One region of the Rahnella sp. CG8 genome, then DNA from elsewhere that is predicted to be linked to it. Evidence: predicted binding sites of a transcription regulator. Region 1 holds the regulator's gene; each other region holds the start of a gene.
The links. The regulator Fur, encoded in region 1, represses iron uptake genes when iron is present. The targets are predictions, from matches to a motif close to ATAATAATGAGAACNACTATCAA.
Positions count from the first base shown of each region.

Region 2: the regulator Fur is predicted to act here: its motif matches at 1,323-1,345, upstream of efeU (iron uptake transporter permease EfeU).
Region 3: the regulator Fur is predicted to act here: its motif matches at 1,388-1,410, upstream of HGO41_RS04625 (TonB-dependent receptor domain-containing protein).
Region 4: the regulator Fur is predicted to act here: its motif matches at 2,174-2,196, upstream of feoA (ferrous iron transporter A).

Region 1 covers NZ_JABAED010000007.1:193,194-196,374, forward strand. Annotated here, with positions in the region: gene HGO41_RS09410 (methyl-accepting chemotaxis protein) at 1-38, opposite strand, end outside; gene fldA (flavodoxin FldA) at 460-987, shown strand; gene fur (ferric iron uptake transcriptional regulator) at 1,300-1,755, shown strand; gene chiQ (ChiQ/YbfN family lipoprotein) at 1,884-2,219, opposite strand; gene chiP (chitoporin ChiP) at 2,233-3,181, opposite strand, start outside.
Region 2 covers NZ_JABAED010000005.1:126,358-129,538, reverse strand. Annotated here, with positions in the region: gene putP (sodium/proline symporter PutP) at 1-1,172, shown strand, start outside; gene efeU (iron uptake transporter permease EfeU) at 1,419-2,270, shown strand; gene efeO (iron uptake system protein EfeO) at 2,315-3,181, shown strand, end outside.
Region 3 covers NZ_JABAED010000003.1:263,724-266,904, reverse strand. Annotated here, with positions in the region: gene HGO41_RS04625 (TonB-dependent receptor domain-containing protein) at 1-1,170, opposite strand, end outside; gene HGO41_RS04620 (TetR/AcrR family transcriptional regulator) at 1,557-2,168, shown strand; gene HGO41_RS04615 (siderophore-interacting protein) at 2,306-3,118, shown strand; gene HGO41_RS04610 (PadR family transcriptional regulator) at 3,121-3,181, shown strand, end outside.
Region 4 covers NZ_JABAED010000008.1:124,371-127,551, forward strand. Annotated here, with positions in the region: gene feoB (Fe(2+) transporter permease subunit FeoB) at 1-1,694, opposite strand, end outside; gene feoA (ferrous iron transporter A) at 1,781-2,005, opposite strand; gene HGO41_RS10085 (Tex family protein) at 2,404-3,181, opposite strand, start outside.

The sequences.
Region 1 (3,181 bases):
AAAGCGGCCCTGATGGTGATATTTTTTAAAAACTGCACGATATGCCTCTCTCGAAACATGTCTGTTTCTGGCCTGAGGATTGACGGGGATGCGGAGAATCAAGACAGGTAACCAGCAGGCAAGTGCCCCAGGACATGTTTGAACACCTCTCCGGGCATCGATTTCTTTATTATGTTGAGATTGCTCCCGAATCATCTATCGGCGGAATGTTCTCGAAATTTAGTATTGTGACAACTTATTTCTCAAACTTGCTTTTGACCTCATTAACCCTGAGGTTAATTCGCCGCAGGTGAAAGCACACAAAGGCGATAACACATAAAAATATTGCCCGATAAACTTATTTCCCAGTTAAGAAGGCGAGCAGAAGCATATTCTCCGCCGCACGAGTTTGCTATCATCTGCATTATTATTGCCTGCGTTGCAGAGCACTTCATTGAGAACAAGAGGTTAGGTAATCTTATGGCCGTTGTAGGTATCTTCTTTGGATCCGATACAGGTAACACCGAAAACATCGCAAAAATGATCCAGAAGCAATTGGGTAAAGATGTTGCAGAGGTGCATGACATTGCGAAGAGCAGCAAAGAGGATCTGGAAAAATTCGATATTTTGCTTATCGGCATTCCAACCTGGTATTACGGTGAAGCGCAGTGTGACTGGGACGACTTTTTCCCAACGCTGGAAGAGATAGATTTCGAAGGTAAGCTGGTGGCACTGTTTGGTTGCGGTGACCAGGAAGACTACGCCGAATATTTCTGCGATGCGCTGGGCACCGTGCGCGATATCATTGAGCCACGCGGCGCAGTGATTGTCGGACATTGGCCTACCGAAGGTTACCACTTTGAAGCATCTAAAGGCCTGGCGGATGATAAGCACTTCATAGGACTGGCAATTGACGAAGATCGTCAGCCCGAACTGACCAGCGAACGTGTTGATGCCTGGGTGAAACAGATCACAGAAGAACTTAGCCTTTCTGAAATTATTGGCTAAAAACCCTGTTGGCCCTGAGGATTTATTCTACAATTGAAGGGCCAAACTATTACTGAAATTAACAATTTAACTGCTACAAAATTGTAACTTTCGGTCGTATCAAGGTACACTGAGTTCCTCTGTTTTTTCTATTGATCAAGTCGTTGCATTACAAATGTGACCGGCAATTTGTGATCTTTATTAACAGGCTGTCGTTGACGAGAATTGGCACATTGCGTTAAACGAAGAGACTAAACGAATAATTTTGTGCCGCCGATGCCACAGGCTGCATGCCTCAACTTGATTAGCACATAGTAACAGGACTGAATCCGCATGACTGACAACAACACCGCACTGAAGAAAGCCGGCTTAAAAGTCACGCTTCCGCGCCTCAAAATCCTGGAAGTGCTGCAAGCGCCGGAAGGTCATCACGTTAGTGCGGAAGATCTTTACAAGCAACTGATTGATATGGGTGAAGAAATTGGCCTGGCGACGGTTTACCGCGTTCTGAACCAGTTTGACGACGCCGGTATTGTCACCCGTCATAACTTCGAAGGCGGCAAGTCCGTATTCGAACTGACCCAGCAACATCACCACGACCACCTGATCTGTCTGGATTGCGGTCGTGTGATCGAATTCCGTGACGAATATATTGAAGGTCGTCAGCGTGAGATTGCTAAGAAACACGGTATCAAGCTCACCAACCACAGCCTGTATCTGTACGGCCACTGTGAAGCAGGCGATTGCCGCGAAGATGACTCTTTGCACAACGATAAACCTGCGCAGTAATCTGCACAGGCTTTGACTAAATTAACCGCTGAAAAGCGGTTTTTTTATGTCTGATATCGACGCAGATTGAGCCCGGATAGCAGGCATAAAAAACCCCGGCAAGCCGGGGTATGTTTCGCTGCTGAGATTCACGGCTTAGGTGAATTGTTCGTTTTTATTTCCTGCCAGATTTTCCCGCAATCAGCAGCATATGCCTGACCGTCGCCAGTTTTACGCGCCGTCAGACATCGCTGATAATCCACCACGCGCACCGTCTCCTGTTCTGCAAATTGCTGGTGGGCTTTTTCCTGTTTCAGTTTATTCAGTAACACCTCGCAGGATGCCAGTTTGTCCGGATTGCCTTCTGACGTATTGATACAGGCACGGTAATCTTCCCGCGTTTGGGATATTTGTGCCTGATCGGCGGTGGGTGCACAACCGGCCAGCAGAACAACCGAAACCACGATCATCAGTAATTTATTCATCGACATAGCGACCTCAGAAAATAGTGAATGGAGCGATAACGATGAATTTCACGTCTTTTTCATCCTGGAAAATGTTGCCGTAACCGCCGCCCCAGCTCGGAATATCCGAATGGTTGTCGTACTGGGTGTAATGCAGTTTGAACAACGTCCCTTTGGCGCGCCCTTCCTGAATGGTGTACAGCGCATCCAGGCTCCATGCGCTTTCTTTCAGACGCTGGCTCTGGTCATAAGCGGCGTTGGTGCTCGGTTTGGCATCCCAGGCATAGACGTACGAACCACCGACCGCGAAGCCCGGTAAATCCCATTTCGCCAGATCATACAATACGCCTGCATATACTGCTTTTTCACCGTTGGCGTTGAAGTCCGAGCGGTTGTCCCACCACACATCAAGACGGCCGTTTGAGGAAGAATAAGTCGGGGTCATGCGCTGCAGGAAGTAGCCCTGATTCCCTTCCGCTTTCACCATCGTCCCTTCCAGACGCCAGTTAAACTGCCCGGTGGTATAGCCAAAGGTCAGTGCCTGCAACCATGCCAGACCGTCATACAGACTGTTCGGATCATTCTTGTCACTGATGCGGTCTTCTGCACCATAGAACTGATAGCTGGTGGTCAGCGGATTGCCCAGCAGATCCATTTTGTACGAGGCTTTAGCAAAATACTGATCGACATAACTTTCAGCCTGGCCAAATGCGCCTTCCAGTACGAAGTCATTTTTAAAATCATATTTCGCACCGAGCGAATGAATATAAGAAACGCCGGTTTTCTTGTCATTCTGGCGGAAATCATCCATTTCCAGATGCCACGGCGATTTATATTCATCAGCCCACATATAGGAGAAACTCAGTTCACCCGGGTCACCGAAATCGTGTTTATAACCGGCTTCCGCACCGCGATACGTACCCGGCATAAAGCTCCAGTGCGGTGCGATCAGCGTCTGTCCGGTAGGCTGAATATACCCTGCG
Region 2 (3,181 bases), on a different contig from region 1:
ATAATGCGCTGACACTGCCGGATTACTTTACCCATCGTTTTGAAGATTCCAGCAAGCTGCTGCGCATTATCTCCGCGATTGTGATTTTGGTGTTCTTCACCATTTATTGTGCCTCCGGCATCGTGGCCGGTGCGCGTCTGTTTGAAAGCACCTTCGGCATGACGTACCAGACTGCACTTTGGGCTGGTGCAGCGGCGACCATCATTTATACCTTTATCGGCGGTTTTCTGGCAGTCAGCTGGACTGATACCGTGCAGGCCAGCCTGATGATTTTCGCGCTGATCCTGACACCGGTTATCGTCATCCTCGCAGTGGGCGGTATTGATACCTCGATGATGGTAATCAATGCCAAAAACCCTGAATACACCGATATGTTCAAGGGCATGAATCTGGTGGCGATTTTGTCATTGCTGGGCTGGGGACTGGGCTATTTTGGTCAGCCGCATATTCTGGCGCGCTTCATGGCGGCCGATTCTCACCGAACTATCCGCAGCGCGCGCCGTATCAGCATGACATGGATGATTTTGTGTCTGGCGGGCACCATTGCCGTAGGATTCTTCGGGATTGCGTACTTCAGCAATAATCCGGGCGAAGCGGGCAACGTGACGCAAAACGGTGAGCGCGTGTTCATCGAGCTGACGAAAATTCTGTTTAATCCCTGGATTGCCGGTATTTTGCTGTCCGCTATTCTGGCGGCGGTGATGAGTACCCTGAGCTGTCAGTTGCTGGTGTGTTCAAGCGCCATTACCGAAGATTTGTATAAAGCCTTCCTGCGCAAAGGCGCAAGCCAGCGCGAACTGGTGTGGGTAGGGCGTGCGATGGTGCTGGTTGTGGCGCTGGTCGCGATTGCGCTGGCTGCCAATCCGGAAAACCGTGTTCTCGGTTTAGTCAGTTATGCATGGGCCGGTTTTGGCGCAGCATTCGGACCGGTGATCCTGATTTCCGTGATGTGGAAACGTATGACGCGTAACGGTGCACTGGCAGGCATGATCGTCGGTGCCGTGACAGTGATCCTGTGGAAACAATACGGCTGGGCCGAACTGTATGAAATCATTCCCGGCTTTATTTTCGCGTCACTGGCTATCTGGATTGTCAGCCTGGCGGGGCGTAAACCTTCCGCCGCCGTGGAACAGCGCTTCACTGTTGCGGAAGCGGAATATAATACTATTTAACGGTATTTTACTTTTATGACACTCAGACCGGGGGCATTCAGCCCCCGGTTTTCAGCATTTTCCGCCAGATAAACCCCCTGACCTGATTTTTCCTGTCTATTTACTGATCACGCTTCAAAAAAGGATCGGTTACCTCTTGTATTTCTTTTGGCAAGAATGATAATCACTATCGTTTCTTTTTACTTTTCTTTACAGAGACCTTACACATTCTGTTGTTCGTCAGAATTCAGGGCTCGGGAGCTCGTCATGTTCGTTCCGTTTCTCATTATGTTTCGCGAAGGGCTGGAAGCTGCACTGATCGTCAGCCTGATTGCCAGCTATCTCAAACGGACGCAACGCGGGCAGTGGCTCGGTGTGGTCTGGATTGGCGTTTTCATCGCTGCCGCACTGTGTCTGGCGCTCGGTCTTTTCATCAATGCCACGACCGGTGAGTTTCCACAAAAACAGCAGGAGCTGTTTGAAGGTATCGTCGCCGTCGTTGCGGTGTGCATCCTGACTTATATGGTGTTCTGGATGCGCAAAGTGTCGCGTTCTATCAAAGTGCATCTGGAAGGGGCGATTGATCATGCGCTGAATTCCGGCCGCGGTCAGGGCTGGGCACTGGTCGCGATGGTGTTTTTTGCGGTAGCGCGTGAAGGTCTGGAATCGGTGTTTTTCCTGCTGGCGGCCTTCCAGCAGGACGTCGGCATCGAAGCGCCGATCGGCGCAGTGCTCGGGCTTGGCGCGGCCATCGTGTTGGGTTTCCTGATTTATTACGGCGGGGTGAAGCTGCATCTGGCGAAGTTCTTCAAATGGACCAGCCTGTTCATTCTGTTTGTCGCCGCCGGGCTGGCTGCGGGGGCTATTCGCGCTTTCCACGAAGCCGGATTGTGGAACCGTATGCAGGATATTGCTTTTGATCTGAGCGGCACATTATCCACGCACTCTTTATTCGGCACGTTGCTGGAAGGGATGTTTGGCTATCAGGAAGCCCCGACGGTCAGCGAAGTCGCGGTGTACTTCCTGTATCTGATCCCTGCGCTGTTCCTGTTCTTTATGCCACAAGGTAAATCGCCTGTGGCCGCGCCGGCCTCTGCCGGGCAAAAAACACGACGTTGATCCTTAAACCTTTCCATCATCTTGCCTTTGTCACGGAGTTGTACATGACACATTTTCGCCGTAAAGCTTTACAGATTGCACTGTTATCCCTGCCGGCTTTTGCACTGAGTGCCAACGTGCTGGCTGCTGATGTTCGTCAGGTCAAAATTGCTGTTAACGACAAACAATGTGAACCGATGGCGCTGACCGTGCCCGCCGGTAAAACCCAGTTTGTTATCCATAACAACAGTCAGAAAAACCTGGAATGGGAAATTTTGAAAGGCGTGATGGTGGTGGAAGAACGTGAAAACGTGGCACCGGGTTTCACGCAAAAAATGACGGCTAACCTTGAACCGGGCGAATACGACATGACCTGTGGTTTGCTGAGCAATCCGAAAGGCAAACTGACTGTCACCGCCGAGGGGACAGCCGCTTCCGGTAAGCCTGACGCCATGGCGCTGGTTGGCCCGATTGCGGAATACAAAGTCTATGTGACGCAGCAGGTCGCTGAGCTGGTGGCGCATACCAAAGCCTTTACCGACGCAGTGAAGAAGGGTGATCTGGCGAAAGCACAATCCCTTTACGCGTCAACCCGTGTTTACTATGAGCGCATCGAACCGATTGCCGAACTGTTCTCTGATCTGGACGGCAGCATCGACGCCCGTGAAGATGATTTCGAGAAAAAAGCCGAAGATCCTAACTTCACCGGTTTTCACCGTCTGGAGAAAATTCTCTTCGCGGACAAAACCACCAAAGGCACCGAACCCTTTGCTGACAAGCTTTATACCGATACCGTTGATTTGCAAAAACGTATCGCAGACCTGACTTTCCCGCCTAGCAAAGTGGTCGGCGGCGCGGCGGGCCTGATTGAAGAAGTGGCCGCCAGTAAAATCAGCGGCGAAGAAGACCGTTACAGCCGCACTGACCTGTGG
Region 3 (3,181 bases), on a different contig from region 1:
GGCACTCAGCTCATGACGACCCAGCGTTTTTAGCCAACTGGTCTCCGCGCCGTAGGTGTTCACGTCATAGTTTGAGTAGACGTTCATCATCTGCTTACTTTCGTTTGGCAGATAGGTGTTGTCGTGTGCCTGGGTGTACTGGTAATACACTTTCGAGACGATGGCATCCACGTAATCGTTGAATGGCGTCCATTCATCTTTCAGGCTCGCGCCCCAGCGGCGGGTGTTACTTTGCTGTTGTGCGGTACCCAGAATCGCGCTGCCAGCATTGTTCCAGGTATCGTAATGGGTGTGGTTCACTTTCTCGTAGTAATCGAGGGTGCCGGTGATTTTATGCGCATCATTCGGCTGCCAGATGACCGACGTCATAATGGCGTCAGAGTGCCAGTTGGCCGGATACGCATCGAGCGTATCGCTGTTGTTGCTGGTTTCCTGGCCGTCGCGGCGGCTGATGGCGATCAGGCCCCGCAGGGTTTCGTCACCGGCGGCAGCGGTGATGCCGTTGTGCCAGGAACGATCCGAAGAATCATAATCAGACTGGTAACCGAAATAGACTTCCTTGCCCGGACGCAGGTAATCGTCGGCAGATTTTGGCAGGAAGGAAACGGCACCGCCGATGGAGGTGTTGGCGCGATCGGCTGATGTGGCGCCGGATTCAATATCCACCTGACCGTAAATATACGGGTCGATGTAATCGCGGCCAATACCAAAGGTATTCAGGCCCGCACGGCTGACGTAGCTGCGCCCGGTAGCGTTTGGCTGCGGAATACCGTCGACGTCAATACCGACGCGGTTGCTTTCCAGGCCACGGATGTTATAGCCGGTATAACCGCTGCGGTCGAAGCCGCTTTTGCCATTGCCGGAGCCGCCACTCGCGCCGGTCGCGGTGATCAGCGGCTCATAACGCATGATAGTGCCGAAATCATTACCGCCTTTTCGCTGCATTTCTGCCGCCGTGATGGTGGTTTTCGAGCCCGGTTTTTTATCCGGCATCGTTTCGGTGACAGTCATGACTTCTTCATTGTTCTGCGCCAGATCCTGCGCGGTACGCACCGCCGGTTTTTTTTTGATGGCTTCAGAAGATTGCGTATTGCTTGCTGTGAGATCGGTATTGTCTTTAACGGCTTCCGCTGCATTTACGTTAAAGGTGGTGGTGAGAATCGTCCCCATGAAAATGACGTTTTTCACCAAACCCTGCTGTGTAAAGGATTTGAACATTTGTTATAAGTCCTGGACTAATTTTTTTAAGTTCTGCTCGCATTTACTGCCTTTCGACAAATCAGACGCGCTGGTCATCTGCATGCAATTCTTCCGTGAAAGGCCATTGTCCTTATAAAATATGGGTTTATTTAACATCCGCACCCATTTCGGCTTCGTGAGAATGATAATGATACTGATAATTGTTATCAACAAAATGATAAAAAAAATGTAGTTCTTAACGAAATCTTTGCAATCCGTCTTTCGAAACGGGCCAGGGGGGCGCGGCTTTACAAGCCGGAAAGGCATGGTTAGAGTGGGTATAAATAGAAACTGTACCGTACAGTTAAGGAGTGAAAATGAAAGTACGTACCGAGGCCAGAAGGGATGCGATTGTGGATGCCGCGGCGGAATTATTTCAGGAGTGCGGCTACGAGCGTGCTTCGATGAATGAGCTTGCCCGGCGGCTTGGCGGATCAAAAGCCACACTTTACAATTACTTTCCCTCCAAAGAATCGCTGCTGGTGGCGGTGGTTAAAGCCTACGCCACCGGGCATCTTTCCGATGCCGTTGACGGGCTTTCCGCCCCCTTGCCTGATCTGCCGCTGGAAACGGTGCTGACCCGTTTTGGTGAAAGAATGTTGCTGGTGCTGACCAACGACGGTACCGCGCTGGCGGTATACCGGATGGTGATTGCCGAAGCCGGGCGTTCTGACATCGGCATGTTGTTTCACGATGCCGGTCCGGGTGAAGCCATCGAATCACTGGCGGCATTTTTAGCGCTGGCGATGCAAAAAGGGCAACTCGGCAATGCTGATGCCGATTTGCGCGCGCGCCAGTTTCTGGCGCTGGTGACGGCGCAAACCAATATGCGTTTGTACCAGAGCGACCCTGCGCCACTGGACGTCATCGAGATCAAGCAACTGGTGAAAAACGCCGTCGAGATGTTCCTGTACGGCGCCGTGCGCTAGCCATTCTTCCTCCTGCCACTGCAATCCGAAGCCATCCACGCGATGGCTTTTTTGTTTTTCCTTACACTTTGCGGGATTGCAGAAAACATGACTAAGATATATCTTTCGGCAAACCTTATCGCAAAAGAGAGAACGTGATGGCACAACATCGCACTGAAACCCCTGCCGCAAACCTGCCGGTCCGGGTCAAAAACGAACTGGTTTTCCGTCATATCACGGTAAAAAGCAGTGAAACGATTTCCGGCTGTTTTAAACGCATTGTATTAAACGGCGACGAGCTGACCGGGTTTACGTCACGCGGCTTCGATGACCACATCAAACTGTTTTTCCCGGCGAATCCGGGGGATGCCATTACACCACCCGCTGCAACCGAAGAAGGGATTGTGTGGGGCGAAGGGCCGCGTCCGCTGAACCGCGAATACACGCCGCTGCATTACGATGCACAGACCAACGAACTGACGCTGGATTTCTATATTCACGACGGGGGTGTCGCCAGCGAATGGGCGGCTGATGCGAAGCCGGGCGATAAACTGATCATCGGCGGGCCACGTGGTTCACTGATCATCCCGACCACCTATAAATGGCAGTTGTATGTCTGCGATGAAACCGGTCTTCCGGCGGTGAAACGCCGTCTGCGTGAGCTGAAACAGGCGGCGTCTGACGCCAAAATCACCGTGCTGGTGAAAGTGAAAGACGTGAGTTGCGTCAGCTATTTAGAGGATGAACAAGACTTCAACATTGAATGGATTGTCAGCGATGAGCACAACGGTTATCAGGAAGATGACGCGGCGGTTAAAAAACTGAAAAGCCTGCCGCTGCCAGAAAGCGATTACTACATCTGGGTCACCGGTGAAGGGAAATTCGCCAAAGGGCTGAATGATTATTTCGTGGAAACCCGTGGATTGGATGCGAACCTGGTGCGTTGTGTGGCCTATTGGCATAATAAATAACGATGATGAATCATAAACACCGCCGCGAAAGAATGTTCGAAACGGGGGATATCCGCCTGCTGA
Region 4 (3,181 bases), on a different contig from region 1:
TGTACGCCCATCGGCGAGAGCACCGGTGTCAGCACTTTACTGACTGACGCCAGCGCCGAGTCATTGATGTTATCCACCGCCTTGCCGCTGAACGAGAAACTGTTCAGTGCGCCGATGAAAATACTGGCAATCACGATCACCTTACCGGCGCGCAGTACGAAACCTTTCAGACGTTGCCACGTTTGCAGCAGCAGGCTTTTCAGGTGCGGAACGTGATACACCGGCAGTTCCATCACAAACGGCGAGGCTTCGCCGCGCATGATGGTGTATTTCAGCAGCAGTCCGGTCAGGATAGCGACCACGATGCCCAACAGATACAGCGAGAACACCACGGATGCGCCGTCCTGCCCGAAAAAGGCCGCAGAGAACACCGCAAAAATCGCCAGACGTGCGCCGCATGACATGAACGGCGCCATCATCACGGTGATCAGCCTTTCACGCGGCGCATCCAGCGTGCGGGCACCCATAATAGACGGCACGTTACAGCCGAAACCGACAATCAGTGGCACGAAGGATTTACCCGGCAGGCCGAGCGACTGCATCAGCCTGTCCATGACGAACGCGGCACGCGCCATATAACCGGAGTCTTCAAGGAACGACAGGAACAGATACATCATGCCGATTTGTGGCACCAGAGGCAGCACGGTATTGATACCGCCACCCAGCCCCTGTGCCAGAAAAATGGTCAGCCATTGCGGGAAATGCAGGGTAAAGCCAATCCACTGCGTACCCTGAATGAAAATCGCGGCGGAGCCGATATCGAAAATCGGCTGCAGCGCACCACCGATGTTGATGGCCAGCACGAACATCAGATACATCACCAGCAGGAAAATCGGTACGCCCAGAAAGCGGTTGAGGATCACGCGATCGAGCACCTGCGTCAGTTTATTCGGTGCCGTAAGGTGGGAGTTGCTGATCTCTGCGCAAAGCGCCGCGATGCTCTGATAACGCGCATCGGCGATCAGCAGTGCCGGATCGTCCAGTTTCTGCTCAGCCAGCCGGGCTCTTACCTGCGGCAATAATGCCTGTGCGTTGCCTGCGTGCGTCTGGCTATAAATATCCCCTTCAAGAATTTGCAGTGCCAGCCAGCGGCGTTGTTGCAGCGCCATGGCTGGCGGCATTTCGGCGGCCAGCACATCGACTTCCTGTTGTAAAACCGGATGATATTGCACACGTTCCAGCACAGCCACTTGTGGCAATTCGTCGATGGCGGCTTTCAGTTCTTTGATGCCGCTGGCACGGGTAGAAACCAGCGCCACCACCGGGCAACCCAGACGAGCAGACAGCGCAGGGATATCAATATTGATGTTCTGGATTTTGGCGATATCCAGCATGTTCAGCGCCACGATGCATGGCACGCCCAGTTCCAGCAGTTGCAGTGTCAGGTATAAATTGCGCTCGAGGTTTGAGGCATCGACGACGTTGATCATCAGATCCGCGTCGCCGCTCAGAATGTAATGGCAGGCAATTTGTTCATCGAGCGAAGTTTGCTCGGAAATGGTGGTCAGGGAATAGGTACCCGGTAAATCCACCAGCGTAATCTGGTGCGCTGCGGTGGCAAACTGACCTTCTTTGCGCTCGACGGTCACGCCTGCCCAGTTACCGACACGCTGGCGTGAACCGGTTAACTGATTGAAAAGCGTGGTCTTACCTGAGTTTGGGTTACCAATCAGGCCGATCGTTAATGGTTTCATTCGATAAAATCTACGTGTCAGAAAAGGTAAACATGCAAGCCCGGGGCCGCCGCGAAAAATGAACTGTCAAAGGCCTGATGTTGGGATCAGGCCATCATCTCGAGCTGGAGGAGATCGAGGTCTTTTCTGCGGACGACGAGGCTGGTACGGCGGGTTTCGATTTGTACCGGATCACCCATGGGCGCAACGCGGATAATGTTGAAAAATGACCCCGGTAACATCCCGAGTGACAACAGTTTCTGCCGGTAAGCCGGGCTGATTTCGTGTGAAAAGCCGGTAATTTTATAAGCACGTTTTGATTGAAGTTGCATAGTTCCTCGCGAAGCATTCAGGCATTTTGGGGGCAGCGTGACAAAGGTTACGCCGCGCTTCCGTGCCCGGTGATCTCACTTAACTGCGAAATATTGCTCAGAAATTGTCCATGGTGCGAAATTGTCAGCCTGTGGCTGACGGCGTATTGAATACGCAAAGAAGTACAAACGAGAATAGTTATCATAATTAGTACGCGTATAGAGACAAAAGAAAAGAGGGGGTGCCTCTTCACGGGAATCTCCACCGCGTCGCTATCGTATGCCTGCCGGATGGCCGATTTATTGATTTACCTCAGTGATTGATTCATTAAGACAGAGTTTAAAAAGTGTCGAAAAAAGATACATAAAAAAAGCCGCTGGATATCAGCGGCTTTGGTGTGGCGGGGAAAAACGAAGAATTAACGTTTTTTGCCGAGCGCGGCGGCCAGAGCATCGGCCATCGCGTTATTGCCTGCTGGCGCGGCATTGCGGCCCGACGGTTTGTTTGGCGCGTGGCGTTTCTGATTGTCTCGTGAATCTGACGCTGGCGCGGAAGAACGGCGCGCGGGTGCTTCGCCCGGTTGCTCGTCCAGTCGCATGGTCAGCGCGATACGTTTGCGTTGCAAATCGACTTCCATCACTTTGACTTTGACGATGTCGCCCGCTTTCACCACCGTGTGGGGATCTTCGACGAATTTGTTCGCCAGTGACGAGATGTGAACCAGGCCGTCCTGATGGACACCAATATCGACGAACGCACCAAAGTTGGTGACGTTAGTGACAGAGCCTTCGAGGATCATGCCCGGCATCAGGTCGTTCATGGTTTCAACGCCCTCGGCAAAGGTCGCGGTTTTAAACTCTGGACGCGGATCGTGCCCCGGTTTTTCCAGCTCTTTGATAATGTCGGTGACCGTCGGCACACCGAACTGCTCATCGGTGAATTCGCTGGCTTTCAGGCCACGCAGCACATTGGAATCGCCCATCAGTTCTTTCAGCGCCAGCTGTGTCGCCGCCAGAATGCGTTCCACTACCGGATAGGTTTCCGGGTGAACTGTCGAGGCATCAAGCGGGTTGTCGCCGTGGTTGATACGCAGGAAGCCCGCGCATTGCTCAAAGGCTTTTGGCCCCAGACGGCTGACTTTCAGCAACTGTTCGCGGTTACGGAACTGACCGTTTTCGTCGCGCCAGTTAACGATA